Regions from separate parts of the Teredinibacter purpureus genome, predicted to be linked through region 2. Evidence: predicted binding sites of a transcription regulator. Region 2 holds the regulator's gene; each other region holds the start of a gene.
The links. Region 2 encodes sigma-54, which starts transcription at its own class of promoters, with help from an activator protein. Its sites were predicted from a motif close to TGGCACANNNNTTGCNNT; they were not measured.

Region 1 (6,792 bases), 2.0 Mb from region 2:
CTCTCCCAAAAAACTGGCTCAATCACTCGGCGTTCTTGCCCCCAAACTTCGCCCAGCCTCCACCAATACCGAGTGGCTAACCCATTTTGATTATAACGGCCGTTACACGTTAAAAATTTACGCAAAAGCAACAGGTGATAACGCAATATCCGAACTCACAACGCGAGTAACGTCCGATCACTCTATTAATATTGATCAAACGCCACAGTCCGAGACGGCTCTGCAGAACTTCACGACTGCATGGCTAAACCAACACATGGCTAACCCTAAACGAAACGAGCACCACATTAGAGATTTTGGATTAAAGCACGGGCTAGTGACACCGTATACAAGTTTGATTGTACTAGAGGACATTAATGACTATGTTTTTTATGGCGTTCGGCCACCGCATAACATTTATAATGCGCAGCAATACGAGACTCTACGACAGGAGCTGCTCGACTCGCAGAAAAATGAACCCAGTCAAGATACCGTTATAATGCAGTATCTACTAGACGCTTGGAGCCAGCGTGCAAAATGGTGGCATCAAGCAAAACCAATCTCTATAAAAAAAGCGCTATCACTTTTATCCCAAAAGCCCTGCACCCACAACTGTAACGCTTTGGGTTTTGATCATGAGAATAGTTTAGTCGAAGAGGTTTGGGTTACTGGAATGCGCGCTAGCGATAACCCCAATGATGCCAACAACACCATTAATTTAACACCTTGGGCCCCCAATGCACCTTACTTAACCCCACTGAAGGCAGTAGCCCCACCACTGATTTACGAGCAGTACCTTAAACTAAGAGAAAATTACCGTGAAAGCCCAACATTTTACATGGACGTAAGCCACTACCTATTACAACTGCAACGCCCACAAGAAGCCTTCCTTGTAATATCCAACATTCTGGAGATTCACCCTGAGAATGCAGGAATGGAACGCATGGTCGCATACAATTTAATACAATCTAATGAACTGACTACTGCGCTGGTAGTTCTCGAACATATTGCACAAATTGCCCCACATCAACCTGCTAGCTGGAGAGATCTCGCATTAACCTGGGAAGCCATAGGCCGCCACTCATCTGACATTAGCGCACTAGCAAACGCCGTAGAATATTACCTGCGTGTTATTCTGGGCCCATGGGAGGCCGAAAACTATATGCGCATTACCGCGTTAACTGAGCTCAACCACCTACTCAACCTACACCCCTCTCTTAGAAAAAACGCGCAAAGGTTGGACGACACTCTACTTGAGAATTTTGAACTCGATATACGTATAGTGCTGTCTTGGAACTCGAGAAACGCCGACCTTGATTTATGGATTGAAGAACCCAGCAAAGAAGATGTACATTATGGCAACCCCGTCAGCGTTGCTCACGGTTATCTACCCTTCGATGCCATTGATGGCTTCGGGCCAGAGGAATACCTCACTCGCTTCGCAATGCCAGGACAATACAAAATTGAAACGAGCTTCTACAGTGAAAACCAGATCGAATATTTTGGGCCGGTTACAGCAACCCTCGATGTTTACACTCATTACGGCCGAGCAAACGAAACACACCGCACAATAACACTGCATATTGAAGAACCTGGCGATAACATACCACTGGGGGATATCGAGTTTTTTCACTGACCTTCTATTACAAATAAAAAAAGCCTCGACACCATAGTGCCGAGGCTTTTTAGAAAGAACCGTTCTATTGTATTAAGATATTTTTCGTTTACGTGACACAATCAAACCCGCCAACCCAATTAACATTAAACCGAAAGATCCTGGTTCGGCGACATCTATCGCGCCGGTTGTAACCGTCACATTATCTAAAATGGTATTACCTTCAATTTGAGAGCCGGTTGTATAAAACGTGAAACCAGACACGCCATTGCCCGACACCACGGAAAAGGTATCAAAACTTGAACCACTACCCACCGAAACAATCTCATTTAAAACACTAACACCCGAAATATCGAATACCTCTACCGAAAGACCCGAGATGTAGGTTGACACATCGAAAGATAATGACATGATACTTGCACCAAACACAGCGTCAAACACAAGCTCAACGGTATCGGTACCTCTTACGCCATCACCATCATCCATCCATACGCCGTAATTGTTTCCTCGCAACGTATGCTCATCTCCGTAATAATTGTGTAAATTACTGTTCTGCCCTAACCATTCATTCTCCCATGCTGGAAAAGCGTCTTCAAAACCCTCAGTTAATACAGCCGCTTGTGCTTGAACGGCTACCAGAAATAATACGAATAAAGCGCCAATAGCGGTAATCTTTTTCATGCCCAGATATCCATTTAAGTTATAAAAACTGCATCTGATATCCATAAAGCATTATTCGGGCCAATATTAAGATCGCCGTATTCAGTGGGCGAGAGACGCATCACACTTTGTTAAAGTTAATTATTTCGACGGTATTAACCCTTTAATGTATAACCCTATAGTACCTATTGAGCCCTAAGACTATAGAACCAATTTAATCTTGTAAAAATAGACTGCGGATCAACCGATACGAGCATAATTTATACATATTGCGGAGTTACCCATTTAAACGATGGAAAAACAACCTATTTTTTTCACTTAAAGATAAGGCAATAGTGTTAAATTTTATGACACCCACGCCCCCCCCAACAGACTACCGGTTTATTCGATAGCGCATTTTATTACCCGCACTACACACCCTTGCAACACAAACACTAGCCGACAGTACAACACGCGCAATTGGGTAACACGGCTATTTACTCACGCCAAAGTCGCGTAAGCAGACGGTTATGAAAACATCGTTACTGAAAAACGTGCACCAAATTTCCTGGGACGCCTTACCATTATTAAGACGAAACAATGAAACATTCTGCGACAAATTTTCGAACAAATAAATACACTATATTTTTATTAAAAATAAGTGTCGCCACAATGATTTTAATTTAGGTTTAAAAAAATATTTTATATATGGTGCACGGGTTAACTCAGTTGCTTTGGAAAATAGTTAACTTAACTTCACTATTTATAACAAAATACAGGACCCAACATGCGTCATTTTAATGAAAAAAATTTGCTAAGCAGCATAGGCAGTTTTGCCATTGTGCAAAGCCGATCAAGATCAATATCCCGTTTTTGTAAAGCCGCCGCTTTATTATCAGGTTTAATGGGTGCATCACTTAATGCACAGGCCCTCACCTGCTCCACGACTGAGAATAGCTGGGGGAGCGGATACGTACTAACCGTAAGCGTTAATAATGACAGTGCCAACGCTATTTCTAACTGGGAAGTAAATTTAGATTATGCCAATACACCTGGCGTAACGAATCACTGGAACGCAATTCTTAGCACCACCGGAAATACCGTTACCGCCTCTAACGTTAATTGGAACGGAAACCTTCTCCCAGGACAAACAACTACCTTTGGCTTGCAAGGTTCTCACAACGGGCAATTTGTTGCGCCCACGTGCTCTAGTACGTCACCGAGCACACCTACACCTACCGTCACACCTACACCTATCGTTACACCTACACCAACTGTTACCCCCACACCAACCGTGACGACTACACCAACTCCGCCTCCTACCTCTATACCTACACAAGCGCCTAGCGTTTCACCAACATCAGCGCCCACCAACTCGAGTTCTTATAGCTCCTATAGCTCCTATAGTTCGAGTTCAAGCTCGAGCACTCCCAATCCAGATGTTGATCCTGAGATAGGCAGCGAAGAAACACATTTTTATTTGAGCTACGACGATTCGGCCAGCACCGCACCACGCGATTTAACTTTTGCAGCCCTTGATTCCGGCAATACACCTTCCCCTTCATGGGGACGCGCCTATGAGTTTCTTAATGCAGAAACCTTCGAACATTTTTCTGAAGAAACCGTAGAGCCATTTTTGGTATCGATGGGCCTGCTTGAACTGCCCCAGTCAGAAATCCCAATTAACGTCGTGTACGAAGGCAATATGTTTGCGTTGGGCGTTAATATAAGCGGCCCAACATTAACAAAAGAAGCCCGTAAAAACACCGTTATTACGGTGCTCCTAGACATTTCTGGCTCAATGGGCTCAGCCTATGCCAGTGAAACCCGTTCAGATATTTCAACACTACTAGACGTAGCCAAACATGGCTTAACAACCATGACCGAAAGCCTAAAAGATGGCGATATCGTCAACTTAATAACCTTCGATACTAGTGCCGATATTATTCTAACCGATTGGGTTTACGCCCCCGACGATACATTCTATATCGACGCCGTTAACGCTCTTTCTACAACCGGTAGCACAAACTTAAATGAAGGAATTGAACTCGCCTACCAAGTAGCCAACGCCAGTTTCGACGAAACGAAAGCTAACCGTGTCATTATTCTTACCGATGCCTATGCGAATACAGGAACCATCGATACCACTGTTATTGCATCACATACCATTATTAACGGCCTAGAAGGTATTTTGTTCTCGGGCATTGGTATTGGCGATGACTTTAATGAAGCCTTTTTAAATGAACTTACTGACGCAGGCAAGAGTACCTATTCTGCCATGGTAACGCCGACGGATGCCGAGCGAATATTTACAGATGGCTTTATGCGTTTTGTTGATCACGCGGTGGAAAACATTCAGTTTAGGATCGATTACCCACAGAGTTTGGATCAATTAAAATCGGCTGCAGAGGAAGTATCTACAGAGGAAGGCGAGGTCTCGACAGTTAATTACGCCTACAATAGTTCTCAGTTTTTTCTTGAGCTTTTCAACAGCACGGTAGATATCGATACAAGTGAAACCATTACGTTAACGGCAACATTCGATAATGATACTGGAGAAACTGAAACCGTTGTAGTCGAAAAAACGTTAGCGCAATTATTATCTGAAGGATCTGAACAGATATATTCTGCCGCAACCGTAACGACTCTCGCAGCTCTCGTAGCGAATGATATAACTTGTGAAGAAGTGCAAGCCAGCGGTCTGTATGAGCAAAATATTGGTACGGATATTTTTAGTCATTATATTGTAGCAATAGACAATTTTTGCTTGCTAGCAGCTCCAACTCCAACCGCTGTGCCAACCATTACACCCACTCCAGGGCCGATAACGCCAACACCAACATTACCACCTACACCTATTCCAACGTCATCACCTACACTTATTCCAACGTTACTGCCTACACCTATTCCAACGATCTAACGGATCTATTAGGGTATAGCAAGATAGCGCTTTAGATAAGCGCTATCTTTTACGCTCGCCACCTTCAACCTATAAGGCAGGAGGTGGCATTTTAGTTTTTAAAAGACCAAAAAAAGCCTCGGCTAAAGGCCAAGGCTTTTACTCAACACACTAAAAACGTAACACACCGGTTAACTCATGCGCTATCGCCTTTAAGCGATTATCTCTCAGCCTAGCGGCCAATGTAATTCATTAGCCAATCCATCGCAGGGCGATGCTGGCCATTACTTTGAATTAGGCCTGTTCCATCACGCCATGTTGTGCCAACAACATATCCCCACAGCGTAATACCTACTACAGAAGAATGATTGTAGAACACAGGAAACTGCTCTTGCATTACTTGAAGCTGCTCCTGATCATTGGTTTTCTCAATATCATATTCCGAAATATAAATAGGCAACCCAAGTGCAGCAATGCGATCTAGGTTTGTCTGAAGTTCGGACAGTGATAAATCAGCAATACCATGAGCTTGCAAACCAATTGCATCCACCACTCCAGCATTAATCGCAGGCTGAGCCATTGAGATAAATTCACTGGTGTTCCAAATAAGTACGTTGTAATCATTCAATACCAATATGGAATTGGGGCAGTACTGTCGAGCAAGCTGAAAGGACTTGATTATCCAGTCGTTACCAAAAGCGTCTTGTGCAAAATTAGCCGGAGCATGCCCAGGCGTCGCTTCGTTCACAACATCAATAATCTCGGTATCGGGGTAGCGCGTACAATAATCTCGAATCCACTCTTCAATTTCAGCAGCCTTTTCAGACGCGCTTAAAGAGTCTATCCAATTAGGGTACTGACTTCCCCATACAAAGGTATGCTGCTTGTAAGGAATACCATTTTGCTTGGCATAGTTGTAGGCATCATCAATACCGCTCCAATCATATTGATCCCGTTGCGGCTCTACCTGTGCCCACTTGCCCTTATTTTCCAACGTAATCTGATCCCAATACTGGCCGAAATCAGAACGAATGCTGCCGTTGGTGGTAATGTTCCCCACAAAAAGCGATCCGTTATTGGGAGTGGATGAACTCGAAGAACTGCTACTAGAACTTGAACTACTGCTAGAGCTGACGCTACTACTAGAACTGTTGTTACCACTTACGTCACCAAAACCGATTGATCCGTCACAGTGCAACATTTCAGAGTAGGAACCACCGCCACAATCACCGTCGTATGCACCGGTGTTGTCTTGCTGGTCTTCCGCCTCTCGGGTTTCTCCATTCACAACAATATAATCGACTTGTACATCTCGGTCGCCTGAATCGTTTGTAAACGCTACACGTATTTCACCCGTTGAATTAGTGTTTACCGTGTAGTCGCTCATGCTAGTGCTAAGCGTCCATGTCTGAATAGTGGCGCCTCCAACGGTTAAGCTAACGCTCTCGTCTCCTTCAACACCAGACATGCGAACAACAATACTATTGCCGCTGGCTGACGATGAACTACTGGAAGAAGAGCTTGAACTTGAGGAGCTGCTCGATGACGAACTAGAGCTTGAACTTGAGGAACTGCTGGAGGAAGAGCTTGAACTTAAAGAGCTATTGCTGGACGATGACGTTTCGCAATTACTGACAACGCCGCCGCTCCCGCTTTGCCC
Region 2 (6,792 bases):
TTGCGCTACGCAATTCATGGAGGCTAAGGCTTGAGGTGTCGATAGTGACATCTGCGGCAGCGGCCATGGGTTGTAGAATCGTTTTCTCCCGCGCGATGGCTTCGTTGAGGCCAATATATTCGTCGGAAAGGGGATGGCGACGTCGGGTTTCACTAAAGCGTTTTAATAGTACTTCGCGAGAACTGTCTAAAAAGACCACTTGATAGTCGTCACGTTTAATAGGGGCGCTTTGTATAAGTTCGGATAACTTGCTGAGGTCACTGTAAATATTGCGAGCGTCTATGCCAATCGCAAAGCGCTGTGCATTGGCTTCGCGAGTGGAGCTTATTTGTTCTATGAGCGCGGGTAAAAGGTTTACAGGCAGGTTGTCTATACAGGTGAAACCTTCATCTTCCAGTAGGTGGAGAGCGGAGGTTTTACCTGAGCCTGATCGACCACTGATGATAAGCAAGTGCATGTGCGGGTATCGCCTTATCTAGTGGGTTATGAACATGATAAGAAAGGGCTATGGGACATTAGTCTTTATTGACTATAGCCAATTTTTTGATATCAGTTTACACCAGCTGCAATACGAAATAGTTCGTGATTGTTGGGACAAGCTCTCAACTCTTCGACATAGCTGGGGTTTTGTAACGCTTCCGCTAGTGTTGCGAGGGCCTGCAGGTGGCTGTCTTCTGCGTCTTCTGGCACTAGCATGGCAAACACTAGATCGATGGGTTCGCCATCAACGGCATCGAAATCTATTGGGGTGTCGAGTGTTAGGCAGGCGCATAGCGTTTCGCCCTTAGTGGCAAAGCGGCAGTGTGGAATGGCGATGCCTTGGCCTATACCGGTTGAGCCCAAGCGTTCGCGCCCCACAAGGTTTTGAAACAGTGCGGTGGCGTCACCTTCGGGCAATGAGTCTGCAAAAATGGTCGCCAAGCTTTCAAGGAGGCGTTTTTTGCTGGCGCCGGTGATATGGGCTTTGCAGCGGTCTTCAGTAAGAATGGAAGAAATTTGCATGAGGTTAAGTTGTTACTAATCCTTTCGGTGGCCTGTGGCTGGGTTAAAAGGCCTATAAAGAGCGGTGCTCTTATGTGTTATTACCCAGCGATTTGGCGCGCATTCTACCAGTATTGTTGCGTGATCCAAGTGTGGAATAGGAATGTAGTTAAAAAAAGTTTCTATTAAGAAAGATAGCGTGTTTTAAACTAGTCGTTTACGTTCGTTTGAGGGAGGGATATGCAGCGATTCTCGGTATTTGGCGATGGTTCTACGCGCCACTTTGATACCTTGTTCGGCGAGTAAGCCGGTAATTTTTGAGTCGCTGAGCGGCTTGCGTTGGTTTTCGGCGGCAACGAGCTTTTTAATGATCGCGCGAATGGCGGTAGATGAGCATTCTCCACCTGTGTCTGTGGCCACGTGGCTCGAAAAGAAGTATTTCAGTTCGAATATACCTTGAGGGGTATGCATATACTTTTGAGTGGTGACACGGGAAATGGTCGACTCGTGCATTTCGACTATTTCTGCGACATCGTGCAACACCATGGGCTTCATGGCTTCTGGCCCATAGTCTAAAAAGCCTTGTTGTTTTTCAACGATACACGTGGAGACCTTTAATAGCGTTTCATTACGGCTTTGTAGGCTTTTGAGAAACCAGCGAGCTTCTTGAAGGTTGTCGCGCAAGAAGGTGTTATCGGAGCTGGAATCTGCTCGTTTCACTAGTGAGGCGTAGCCTGAGTTTATCCGCAGCTTTGGCGCGATATCGGGATTTAATTGGACTTGCCAGCGATTGTTAACTTTGGCAACAAAAACATCGGGTACAACATATTCTGTTTCGTCTGCCCCTATGGATTCGCCGGGGCGAGGGTTCAGGCTCTGAATAACACTGATAACCGATTGGAGCTCGGGCTCCTTTATACGCAGTTTACGCATGAGTTGCTTGAAGTCACGGCTACCCAGTACGTCGAGATAGTCGCGTACTAAGGTTTTGGCTTGCGCTAGGTTGGGGGTATCGTCACTGAGTTGATTCAGCTGAATAAGTAAGCATTCACGTACGTCCTGGCTCAGAACGCCTGGCGGGTCAAACTGCTGTATACGGTGCAGTACGGCGAGAACTTCGTCCATTTCAAGTTCTTCGTGTTGAACCTGTAAACCTGAAAAAATCTCGTCTAATGACAGGCCCAGTATGCCGTTGGGAGCGACGGCGTCTATAAGGGTTTCCGCAATTTCGTTGTCGAGCGCAGACATCGGCGTTAAATTAAGTTGCCAGCTGAGGTGGTCTTGCAGGCTTTCTGAGGTGCCGCGACGAGATTCAAAGTCGTAGTCATCGCCTTCGGGTTTTGAGAGGCCAGAGCCACTTGAAGACGGTTCGTATATGTCGTCCCAACTCGTGTCTACGGCAAGGTCGGTAGGAATGTTGTCGTCATTCCAGTCGCTATCGGGCTGGTCGGGAGCTTCGTTGCTCGTATCACTCGTACTGCTCGTGTTTTCACTACCGTTTAAGGCAGGGTTTTCGCTTTCTTGAGCGGGCGGTTCGCTCTGCTGGGTATTTTCAGTATTGGCGGGAGCGGGTTCATCTATGTCGTCAGATGTTTCGAGCATTGGATTGGAATCCAGTGCTTCTTGAATTTCGGCTTGCAAATCCAGAGTCGAGAGTTGCAGGAGGCGTATTGCCTGTTGCAACTGAGGAGTCATGGTGAGTTGTTGGCCCAGCTTAAGCTGGAGGGTTTGCTTCATAAGGCGATGGCTGATGTCACGACGAGAGTTTGATCAGGCGCCAACCCAAAAGCGGGTGAAAACTAAGCTTGGGGTTGGGGCGTTATGTGTGTAAATCGCCTTTAGTTTAGTCGCGCTGGCGGCCACAAGCAATGCTTTTAAGTGCTTTTGTTAGCAAAGAATGTGCCGCTGTGGCGCAACTTTTTTGTGAGTTGTCAAGCATGAATTGTGTCAAAGAGTAAAGTGTTTGCCAAGGTATACTTCGCGCACTTTTTGGTTATTAAGAACATCATTGGAGGCGCCTTCGGCGATGATATGCCCTTCCGATACGATATAGGCTTTCTCGCAGATATCGAGTGTTTCGCGCACATTGTGGTCCGTTATTAAAACACCGATACCGCGTTGTTTTAAGTGTTGAACAATTTCTTTGATGTCGCTAACTGAAATAGGGTCAACGCCCGCGAAGGGTTCGTCCAGCAATATAAATTGTGGCTCTGTGGCGAGTGCGCGCGCTATTTCAACTCGCCGCCTCTCTCCGCCCGAGAGCGCCATCCCCAAGCTATCGCGAATATGCTGTATGTGAAACTCGTTTAAGAGTTTTTCCATGGCTGCGGTGCGGTCTTTTCGGCGTAAGTCTTTGCGCGTTTCTAGAATGGCCATAATGTTGTCGGCAACGGTTAGCTTGCGAAAAACCGACGCTTCTTGTGGCAAGTAACCCAAACCTTCCCGTGCTCGTTCGTGCATGGAGTAGTGAGTAACATCTTTTTCGCCAATGGAGATTGAGCCTCGATCGGCCTTTACTATGCCCGCAATCATGTAGAAACAGGTGGTTTTACCTGCGCCATTGGGGCCAAGGAGCCCAACAATTTGGCCGTCGTCAACTGAAATGGACACGTCGATAACGACTTTGCGGCCTTTATAGCTTTTTGCCAAATGTTGTGCAGAGAGTGTAGGCATGGGGTTTGTTGGGTGCTCGTTAGGGTTCGACCAGTTCTTCAGTCGATAAGGCTTTAGGGGGGATGACCATTCGTACGCGACGATCGCTGGTGGTCGAGTTTGTATTGCCACCGGCTTTAACCACGGCTTTTTTGACATCGTATTCAATGCGGTTGCCGCTCAAACTTGTCCCTTCTTGTTTAAAGGCCGCATTGTCGATTAGAAATAAGGTCTCGTCGGTAATGCGATACTCTAAACGGTTCGCTTGAGCGGTGACCGGTTCCTGGCCTATGTTGGGTATTTGGCTGAGACGCGCGGGTGAACCGGTAGCCACAACGTGTGAGTAGCTATCGTTTCGGCCGTGTATTACTACGCGTTCAGCGGTGATTTTCATGCTGCCCTGCACAACTATAACGCGACCAGCATAGGTGGTTGTGCCGCTTTGGTCGTCAAGTTCGGCTCTGTCGGCAGATATGTTTAAATCTTGGAAGCGGTCGTCGGGCAAGCCGATAACGTGAACGCTTGCCATGGCTAGGAGGGCACAGCCAAGGTGTCGCAATAGCGAGAGTAGACGGCGAGCGGAATGAATGAAATTAACGTGCAATGTCATGGTGTTTCTTCGCTTGCGCCTGGGTTTCTATGGATTGCGGTAACGCGTTGATGCAGCTGGATTTTACGCGTTTGAAAGTCGGCCGTCATGCCGACTGCATTAATTTCGCCGTAAGGAGACGTTATTTTAACAGGCTCGTCGGTGCGCGCGACTTTTTCTATCGCATTAATACTAAGCGCGTTAGTGCTTAGTTCGGTCATAAAACTGTAGTGGGTAGTTGTATTGAGCGTTGCGTGACTGGGTGGTGCTGTTTGCCAAATGCGTACATTGTTCCAAAGGGTGATTTCTTGTGTGGTACGGATAAGTTTGCCGTCCTCGGCTTCTAGGTGCCAGGGTGACTGCTGTTCGAAAATTGTAAAATGTGGGCTGCTAATTAACGTGTACTCTTCTACGTCATCGTTTTTGTGGGTGGTTTCGGTACGATAGTGTTCTAAGCGTGAGGCCGTAAAAGAGTAGTCGATATTACCGCTGTCGTCGTAGTGCTGAGTAGCGGCATCTTTTGCCACAGCGTAAGGGAAGTGTTGTTGATTATCATCTTGCCATTTGGGGGGCGTGAGTATTTCGTCGGATGAATCCCACAGCATGACGATCACGCTAATGCCTAGGCAAATAAGCAGAAGGTAGAGCCTGTTTTTGGCGATTGCTTTAGCCATAATGAATTAAGTGTCGGTGCGTGTGTATTCATCGAGGGCGCTTTGATAAGTGTCTTGCGCCTTCATAATTAAATCGCATGCTTCGCGAACGGCGCCTTCGCCACCTTTTCGAGAACTCTTCCAGTGAGCGTGATCAACAACGGCGGGATGCGCATTCTGGACGGTTAAGGCTAAGCCAATGCGACACATAACGGTGAGGTCGGGGTAGTCGTCGCCCATAAACGCTATCTGATTGAGTTGATATTGATGTTCTGTGAGCAGCTCTTGCAGAGCGACAAACTTATCTTCGCGGCCTTGTTTTAGTATGGTTAGGCCTAAGTCTTCGGCACGTTTGGCGACTAAGCTGCTGGTACGGCCGGTAATTATGCCCACTTCAACGCCCGAACGGCGCAATAGTTTTATACCTTGGCCATCGAGCGTGTTGAAGGCTTTCATTTCATACCCTTCATTGCTGAAATACAGTTTGCCGTCGGTAAGTACGCCATCAACATCTAATAGTAGTAGTTTAATGTCGCGACATTTATGTTCGATGTGATCGAGAGATAAGTGCTTCATAAAAAAGTGTATTTATACCAATCCTGCTTGCAGCATGTCGTGCATGTGCAATATGCCTATAGGTTTCTGGTTGTCGGCGACAACCAGCGCTGTAATCTTGTATTTTTCCATGATGTTAAAGGCTTCTGCCGCGAGGGCGGTAGGGGCAACTGTTAAGGGGTTGAGGCTCATTACCTCATCAATGGTAGAGGTTTTAACATCGATATTGTTATCAAGGCAGCGGCGCAAATCGCCGTCAGTGAATACGCCGACAAGAGTGCCGGCTGCGTCGATAATTGTCGTCATGCCAAAGCTCTTTTTGCTCATCTCTGACAATGCTTCGAGCAGGCTAGTGCCGTTTGCAACGCACGGCACGGCATCACCGCGGTGCATTATATCGCTTACACGTAATAATAGTTTTCGGCCTAGCGCGCCGCCGGGGTGTGAGAAGGCGAAGTCTTCGGCGGTAAAGCCGCGAGCTTCGAGTAGTGCGACGGCTAAAGCGTCACCCATAACAAGGCTAACGGTGGTGCTAGAAGTAGGGGCTAGGTCGAGTGGGCAGGCTTCGGTTTCCACCTGAATATCAAGGTAGATGTCAGCGGCCTCGCCTAGCGGACTTGTGGGCTTACCGGTCATGGCTATGAGAGGAATACCCATGCGCTTTATCATCGGGAGCAGGGTCATAAGTTCGGGCGATGAGCCCGAGTTCGATATGGCGATAAAGACGTCGTCTCGCGTGACCATACCTAAGTCGCCGTGGCTGGCTTCACCCGGGTGAACGAACAATGCCGGTGTGCCAGTGCTCGCCAGTGTGGCGGCAATTTTCTTGGCAATATGACCCGATTTACCCATGCCCGAGACGACTACGCGACCACGGCATTTTAATAAAATATTACAGGCCTGTTCGAAAGTCTCGTTGATACGATTATGCAGTTGAGCAACCGCGTCGCACTCCATTTTAATTGTGCGTTGCGCAGAGTGAATAAAATCGAAGCTACTCATAATTAACAAGGAAGCCTTTTTTAAGACGTGGTCGTTTGGAAAAGTACAACATAATAACCGATGTAACCACATAGAAGGGTAACGCCGACCCAGCGACCAATGGCTGCGTCTTTTGTTTTTCGGTTAAACCATAATGTTTTTACAATGAGCAGAGCGAGAAGTAAGGTAAGCCCGAGCATAACGAGATAATCGCGGCTAAAAACAGAATTCTCCATTGTGGTGGTGGATACGATGCCGGGGATGGCCATTACGGCCATTAAATTAAACATGTTTGAGCCTATGATATTACCTAAGGCGATATCATGATGGCCTTTTAAGGCGCTGATCATTGTGGCGGCAAGTTCGGGCAAACTAGTGCCA
Region 3 (6,792 bases), 960 kb from region 2:
ACACAATTTGTTCCGCAGGCGTAGTCACTAACGATTCAACTTCTTTCGCCGACGCGCCGGGAAACGGAATAAAAACATTTGCAAAAGTGACATTTATTTGCGGTTCCTCTTCTCTTGGTGTCACCAAAACAGCAAACACACCTAACAAGAAACCCGTCAAGGCTAATAGCGGTGTTATTTCTGACGTAAGAAAAGCTTTTGCAAGGCGACCCGAGAAACCGAGTGTCGAAGAGTGTTCCATGTTTTTATCCGGTCTAATTAAAACTTAATCTTGTTACTATAATTACGTGCGGCATACGCTAGTTGAATGTTTGCATTTTATAAGCTGCCGCCGCCGCAATGGGGTCTAACGCAATCTGTTCGCCCGCCTCTAAACCGGACAATACAATCGCATGGTGTTCACTGATTGGCGTGCCTAAGCGTACATAGCGAAATTCTATATCCCAAACGTTTGGTTCAGGCTGCGAGACGATATAAAGCGCCGTGACTTCGCCCCTACGTGCAACCGCTTTTTCTGGCACCAATAGCTGTCGCTGCTCTCCGTGCGGCAACGCAACTTTCACTAAAGTGCCGGGAAAAACAGGCTCTTCATATTGGCCTTCTGGCAACGTCAATAGAACACCAAAGCTATGCGTGTTACTTTTTGCGCTAGGTGGAATACGAATATCAGTGACCGCAACAGAATCGCCATTCGCCAGTATTACGCGTGCTTTTTTATGCTTACGCAGTAAACCAATATGGTCTTGAGGCACATCGACTTGTACACGCAAATGCTGTAACGAAAGCCCTTCAAGTAAGGGAGACCCCGGCACAACAGTGGCGCCCACATCAGTCAGTCGCTTAACCACAATCCCGCTATAGGGCGCAATAACCACGGTATGCGCCAAACGCTCATGGGCATCCTGTTCACCTGCACGGGCAGAATCACTGCGTGCGAGCGCCGCTTGTTGTGTCGCTTTTGCTTGATCTAAGCCCGCTTTTGCCACCATACCGCGCGCATATACATCAGCCACTCTGGCAAGCTGCTCATCTGCTTCTGTAAATCGCGCATTGGCTTCTTCAACACGTGCTTGTGCAACCCGCAATGCGGCTTGCTGTTCAGCATCGGTGAACCGCGCAATAACATCACCTTGTGCCACATAATCCCCTACATCAAAAGGAAGCTCGACAATTCGACCACTTGTTTGCGCCGACACCACCGCCTGATTCACCGCTTCAACCACACCGTCAAACGAGGTTTCGCTAGCCACCACCCGCCATGCCACAGCCTCGGTCTCTAGCGATTCAGCCAGTGGTGAAAACGCTTTGGTACTGGGCGTATTCAACTCATTGCCACAAGCAAACACCAGCAGCACCGCGCTCAATAAACCTAACCAACGCCAGCTTCTCGTGATGGCGCCGTGCGTAAAATCAAAACACTGCATGCCTACCGTCCTATTGTATAAATGTTTATGAGAACCCACTTTATAAGTGTCGCTAATCTCCGCGAAAAGCCATGCCCGACTGAACACCTATTTTTTTCAATATCATCGCCAACGGGCAAAAACCCGTGAACGACGCCTGCAGTAAATTGGCCCCTACGAACACCGTAAACCACAACCAGTTCTCGTGATGAAAATGCCCCAGAAACACACTGAGTAAAATGAAAATGCCCGCAAATCTAAACACTAAACTATCAATATTCGTTTTTTTAGGTGTAATGGTCATACTACCAACCTCTTCATATAGCGTTATAAATCAACAATAATATTAAACGGTACCGTTTATGCGCCCTATAGCCTCGAATTACGCCGCAAAAGAACTCTAGAGCAACTCACCCAAAGAAGAGGTAATACTAATTTAGTATTATCTAATATACAACCCTTTACCGCTTCTTATTATGTTTACCTGGCCCACCTACCCTTGCCGGCTATTGCGCAGGCCCGCCCGACGCGGCAAAAACTACCGCTCGTGGTAGTGGAGCACGCCTATCACGCTGTATTCATCGAATTACAGTCGCTATATGCGATACGTGACGACATCAAGCCATCTCTCCTCCCCGTTAACGTTGGCGCTCTAAAAACCGCGTATAGATTGATGCAATTGCGCCCGAATATTTAACTTTAGTGGACACTAATCAAAGCGCAACACACACTCTTTTCCGCGAAAAAAATAGCCAACCGGCTAACATGTTAAACCTCCATCATGCTCTTTTTCTTATGGGCAAAATCACGACCAATACTCAACATAAAGGCTTCGTCTACTTCACCTATCGCACCAGCATATAGCAAAGAAAGCCCTTTCATGAGGCATGCCATGGCAATTACTGTTTAAAATATTCTAAAAAAACTAATTTTTATTTATATAAAACAAACCCTTAACCAATATTCGCACAAGTAGGCGTAATAATTGCCTTGTTCAGTGTACGTAGGGCCGCACCTACCAACATCAATCAAAACGCACCTATATAACAGAGAAATCATTATGTCTTATTTAGTACCCTCCGAATTCGTCGCCAAAATGGTAGACGCAGGTGAATCGAAAATATTTATGTCCACACGCGACACTCTTATTCGCGCCTATATGGCGGGTGCCATTCTGGCGCTGGCCGCGGTATTTGCAATTACGGTGACGGTACAAACCGGCGTCCCACTTCTTGGTGCCGTTCTGTTCCCCATTGGCTTCTGTATGCTCTATTTGCTGGGCTTTGATTTACTCACCGGTGTATTCGTGCTCACGCCACTGGCGCTTATCGACAAACGTCCAGGTGTAACCGTGAAGGGGGTCTTAAAAAATTGGGGCTTAGTATTTTTGGGTAATTTCGCAGGCGCTTTAACGGTTGCGTTTATGATGGCGTTTGTCTTTACCTACGGATTTTCCGTTGAACCGGGGGCTGTAGGCCAAAAAATTGCGGGTATTGGCGAAAGCCGTACCTTGGGTTACGCCGCCTATGGTGCTTCTGGATGGTTCACTATTTTCTTCCGAGGCATGCTCTGTAACTGGATGGTTTCAACCGGTGTTGTTGGTGCAATGATATCTACCCACGTAAGCGGCAAAGTTATCGCCATGTGGATGCCGATTATGCTGTTTTTCTTTATGACGTTTGAGCACTCAGTAGTGAATATGTTCTTGTTCCCCTCAGGCATTATTATGGGCGGCGACTTTTCAATAATGGATTACTTAATATGGAACGAAATACCTACCGTACTTGGTAATCTTGTCGGTGGTTTACTCTTCACAGGGTTAACACTTTACAGTACTCATTTGCGTACTGGGCCAAGACGCTCTCTTTAATCAACACCTAGAAATCACCCAGCGTTCAGGTAAACATTCGGCCCCTCTCTCTTGGTAGCACCATAAATAGCGCAATAGAAGGTGCCATGAAAGGCGCAATATCCAAGGGAGAGTTTTAGCGTGCTACACGACTACTTTTGTGCCCGTTATAAAACACTTTATTCCACGGACCCTTAACGTTTTTATAAAACAATAAGGGTCTGCCAACAGATAAGGAATACGCATGAACAAACAAAGCATGACCGATACCATTGTTACCGCCAAAGCAAAAAAAGGTTTAACATGGGAAAAAATTGGGGAAGATTTAAATCTCTCACCCGTGTGGTTAGCCTCCGCTTGCTTAGGCATGAATAGCGCACCCAAAGACATTGCACTCGCCATTGTTGAATATTTAGCCCTGGAAGAAGACGTTGTTGCCGCACTTGAAGCCTATCCAACAAAAACGTGGGAGCAATCGATTGCCACCGACCCCCTAATCTATCGCTTCCATGAAATTACCGGTGTTTATGGCACCACCTTAAAAGCAATCATCCAAGAAAAATTTGGTGACGGCATTATGAGCGCTATCGATTTCTCGCTCGATGTCGATAAAATTGAAGACCCCAAAGGGGATCGCGTATTAATTACAATGAATGGGAAATTTTTAAAGTACAATAACTGGTAGTTTTTGGGCAATGGGTGCCGCCCCTAAACGGCGGCCATCGTTCTCGAGCAGCACGCTCTACCGTCCTTTATTTAAATTTAAACACCTCTCTCACGGTTAACCTGCCCCTTGGGGCGAAGCGATAACAATGACTACCCAGCAGCCACGCCCTTCTAGCCCTACAAAAAATCAGCCGCTCACACTTTCGATTGGCCAATATTCACATAAAGGCCGCAAGGATATTAATCAGGATTTTCACGGAAGTTACTGCCCAGCAGAACCTCAACTTAGCTCTAAGGGTATTGCCATTGCGATAGCCGATGGCATTAGCAGTAGTCAGGTTAGCCAAATAGCCAGTGAATCGGCGGTCACCAGTTTTTTACAAGATTATTACTGTACATCTGAGGCTTGGTCCACTAAAAAATCCGCGCAACAAGTGTTAATGGCAACCAACTCATGGCTATTTGCCCAAACACAACAAAGCCAATACCGCTACGATAAAGACCGCGGGTATGTCTGTACGTTAAGTGCACTGATTATAAAGTCGGATACCGCGCACATTTTTCATATTGGCGATACTCGCATCTACCGGCTACATAACAACGCATTAGAACAGCTTACTCAGGATCATAGGCTTTGGGTTTCACAAGAGCAAAGCTACCTAAGCCGAGGTTTAGGTATTAATTCACATCTCGAAATTGACTACAAGGCCTTACCCGTTGCCGAAGGCGACATCTTTATTCTTGCTTCTGACGGTGTTTATGAATTTGCGAATGACCAGCTCATTACCGAGACTATTAACGCTCACCAGCAAGATTTAAATACCGCCGCAAAATTTATTGTAGAGGCAGCCTTCGACAATGGCAGCACCGACAACCTTACTGCACAAGTTGTACGTATTAATACGTTACCAAGCCACGATACACGCGCAATTTACCAACAATACAGCGAGTTACCATTCCCACCATTACTGGAGGCTCGTGCACAATTTGATGGTTATACCATTTTGAGGAAGATATACGGCAGTAGTCGTAGCCATGTCTATTTAGCGGAGGATAACGAAACCAAAACACCCACTATCATCAAAATCCCCTCTATCGACTTGAGAAACGATTCAGCCTACCTAGAACGTTTTTTAATGGAGGAATGGGTCGCCAAGCGCATAGATAACCCCTATGTACTAAAGCCTTGTTCGCAAACACGGCAACGGCACTTTATCTATATTGCAACCGAGTTTATCGACGGCCAAACACTAACCCAATGGATGATAGACAACCCAAAACCCACACTCGAAAGCGTTAGAGAAATTGTGGAACAAATTGCAAAGGGGTTGCGGGCTTTTCATCGGTTAGAAATGTTACATCAAGACTTACGGCCTGAAAACATTATGATCGACGCAACGGGAACCGTAAAAATTATCGATTTTGGCGCAACGAAAGTTGCAGGAATTATGGAGATTACAACCGCAATTGAACGACAAAATATTCTCGGAACCGCACAATACACAGCACCCGAATATTTTTTGGGAGAACCAGGCACACCGCGTTCGGATCTATTCTCTCTAGGGGTTATTACCTATCAGATGTTAACGGGCAACCTTCCCTATGGAGCCGAGGTCGCCAAAGCCAGAACACCCTCCGCACAACGAAACTTACGGTATAGAACCGCGCTACATGACAAACGCGAAATTCCCGCTTGGATTGACGACACGCTCAAGACAGTATTACACCCTAACCCTTACAAACGCTACGATGCTTTTTCAGAATTCATCGCCGATTTACGCAGGCCCAGCCGTGAATTTCTCACCAAAACACAGCCACCGTTACTAGACCGAAACCCTGTAGCCTTTTGGCAAAGCCTATCGGCTATTCTAGCCCTTGCGGTTATATACCTACTTGCGCGTTAAAAGTCGCGGTACAGTTGTGGCCGCCACCTGTAACACGCCCTGAATAACCACGAAGCTTACCGCCGCCGCCACTAATAACGCGATGGCTATCCATCCAAAAAGTGTTGGGGCTAGCATCAATGTCGACATGAGCGAATCTTGATAATAAAAAAACCATTCATGCCCCGCGGGAAATATCCATATATGAAACTGATTGAACACATCCGTTGGGCCGAGTATTAACACCAGAACAATGGCCGGAACCGTTAACGCTAACACCGCCATACTTTGCTGTTTAAGTGAAGGCATAGAACGCTCCACGAGTAATAGATACCCGCTCACGCCACACCACAAAATAACGGATATAAACGCAACGCCAAATAAAACATCGATCAAATTGGCCACATCTTGCAGGTGAATCACCTCAGGTGATCGCAATAGCACGTGCACTCCATCGCTACTCGGTGACGTATACGTAATGTCGGCTAAGCCTTCCCCGCCTCGATGTACACTGCTATTTATCTCACTAAACACCCTAATGCGCTCATCTCGAGTCGTGTCACCAAATCCCGTCTTATATCGATTTTGCGGGCCATAGGTATCTATTCCTTGCCCAATTCCACCATGATCGAGCCAAACTCCGTACATAAAATCATATTTTGCCAATACCACCCAGCTGACCGTAAACGCCACGATTAGCGTTAACAAGCCAAAACTAAGTGCTTGAACGTGTAAGCCAAGTCGCGTTCGCCATTGCTGCGCCGGCCTTTTCTTTTGGTTTACCGCAGGTTTCGGGCTTTTGCTTTTTGTTGAGGGTCGTTTTGCCATAATTCTTTCATCCAATCATCGATCTCCAGCCGCGCATACTATCGCACATTTATCTTGCACGCTTACTCCCACCTAAAGCGCACCAAAAACGAGCCGAAACGCACAGCATACGGTCACAACTATGTTTGTTTTTTATTCAGAAACCCTTTTAACAAGGTCCTTA

Region 1: a site for sigma-54 is predicted at 2,321-2,338, ahead of H5647_RS15280 (PEP-CTERM sorting domain-containing protein). Genes of this name have one in related genera too.
Region 3: a site for sigma-54 is predicted at 2,378-2,395, ahead of H5647_RS10575 (formate/nitrite transporter family protein). Genes of this name have one in related genera too.

What each region holds. Positions count from the first base shown of each region.
Region 1 covers NZ_CP060092.1:3,496,388-3,503,179, forward strand. The annotation lists gene H5647_RS15275 (VIT domain-containing protein) at 1-1,615, shown strand, start outside; gene H5647_RS15280 (PEP-CTERM sorting domain-containing protein) at 1,688-2,275, opposite strand; gene H5647_RS15285 (cellulose binding domain-containing protein) at 3,021-5,153, shown strand; gene H5647_RS15290 (endo-1,4-beta-xylanase) at 5,365-6,792, opposite strand, start outside.
Region 2 covers NZ_CP060092.1:1,492,205-1,498,996, forward strand. The annotation lists gene rapZ (RNase adapter RapZ) at 1-457, opposite strand, end outside; gene H5647_RS06640 (PTS sugar transporter subunit IIA) at 550-1,002, opposite strand; gene H5647_RS06645 (RNA polymerase factor sigma-54) at 1,186-2,718, opposite strand; gene lptB (LPS export ABC transporter ATP-binding protein) at 2,929-3,654, opposite strand; gene lptA (lipopolysaccharide transport periplasmic protein LptA) at 3,674-4,243, opposite strand; gene lptC (LPS export ABC transporter periplasmic protein LptC) at 4,240-4,896, opposite strand; gene H5647_RS06665 (KdsC family phosphatase) at 4,903-5,451, opposite strand; gene H5647_RS06670 (KpsF/GutQ family sugar-phosphate isomerase) at 5,464-6,432, opposite strand; gene H5647_RS06675 (calcium/sodium antiporter) at 6,453-6,792, opposite strand, start outside.
Region 3 covers NZ_CP060092.1:2,453,895-2,460,686, reverse strand. The annotation lists gene H5647_RS10590 (efflux RND transporter permease subunit) at 1-241, opposite strand, end outside; gene H5647_RS10585 (efflux RND transporter periplasmic adaptor subunit) at 300-1,424, opposite strand; gene H5647_RS10580 (YgaP family membrane protein) at 1,477-1,707, opposite strand; gene H5647_RS10575 (formate/nitrite transporter family protein) at 2,464-3,273, shown strand; gene cynS (cyanase) at 3,497-3,937, shown strand; gene H5647_RS10565 (bifunctional protein-serine/threonine kinase/phosphatase) at 4,065-5,822, shown strand; gene H5647_RS10560 (lipoprotein intramolecular transacylase Lit) at 5,808-6,629, opposite strand.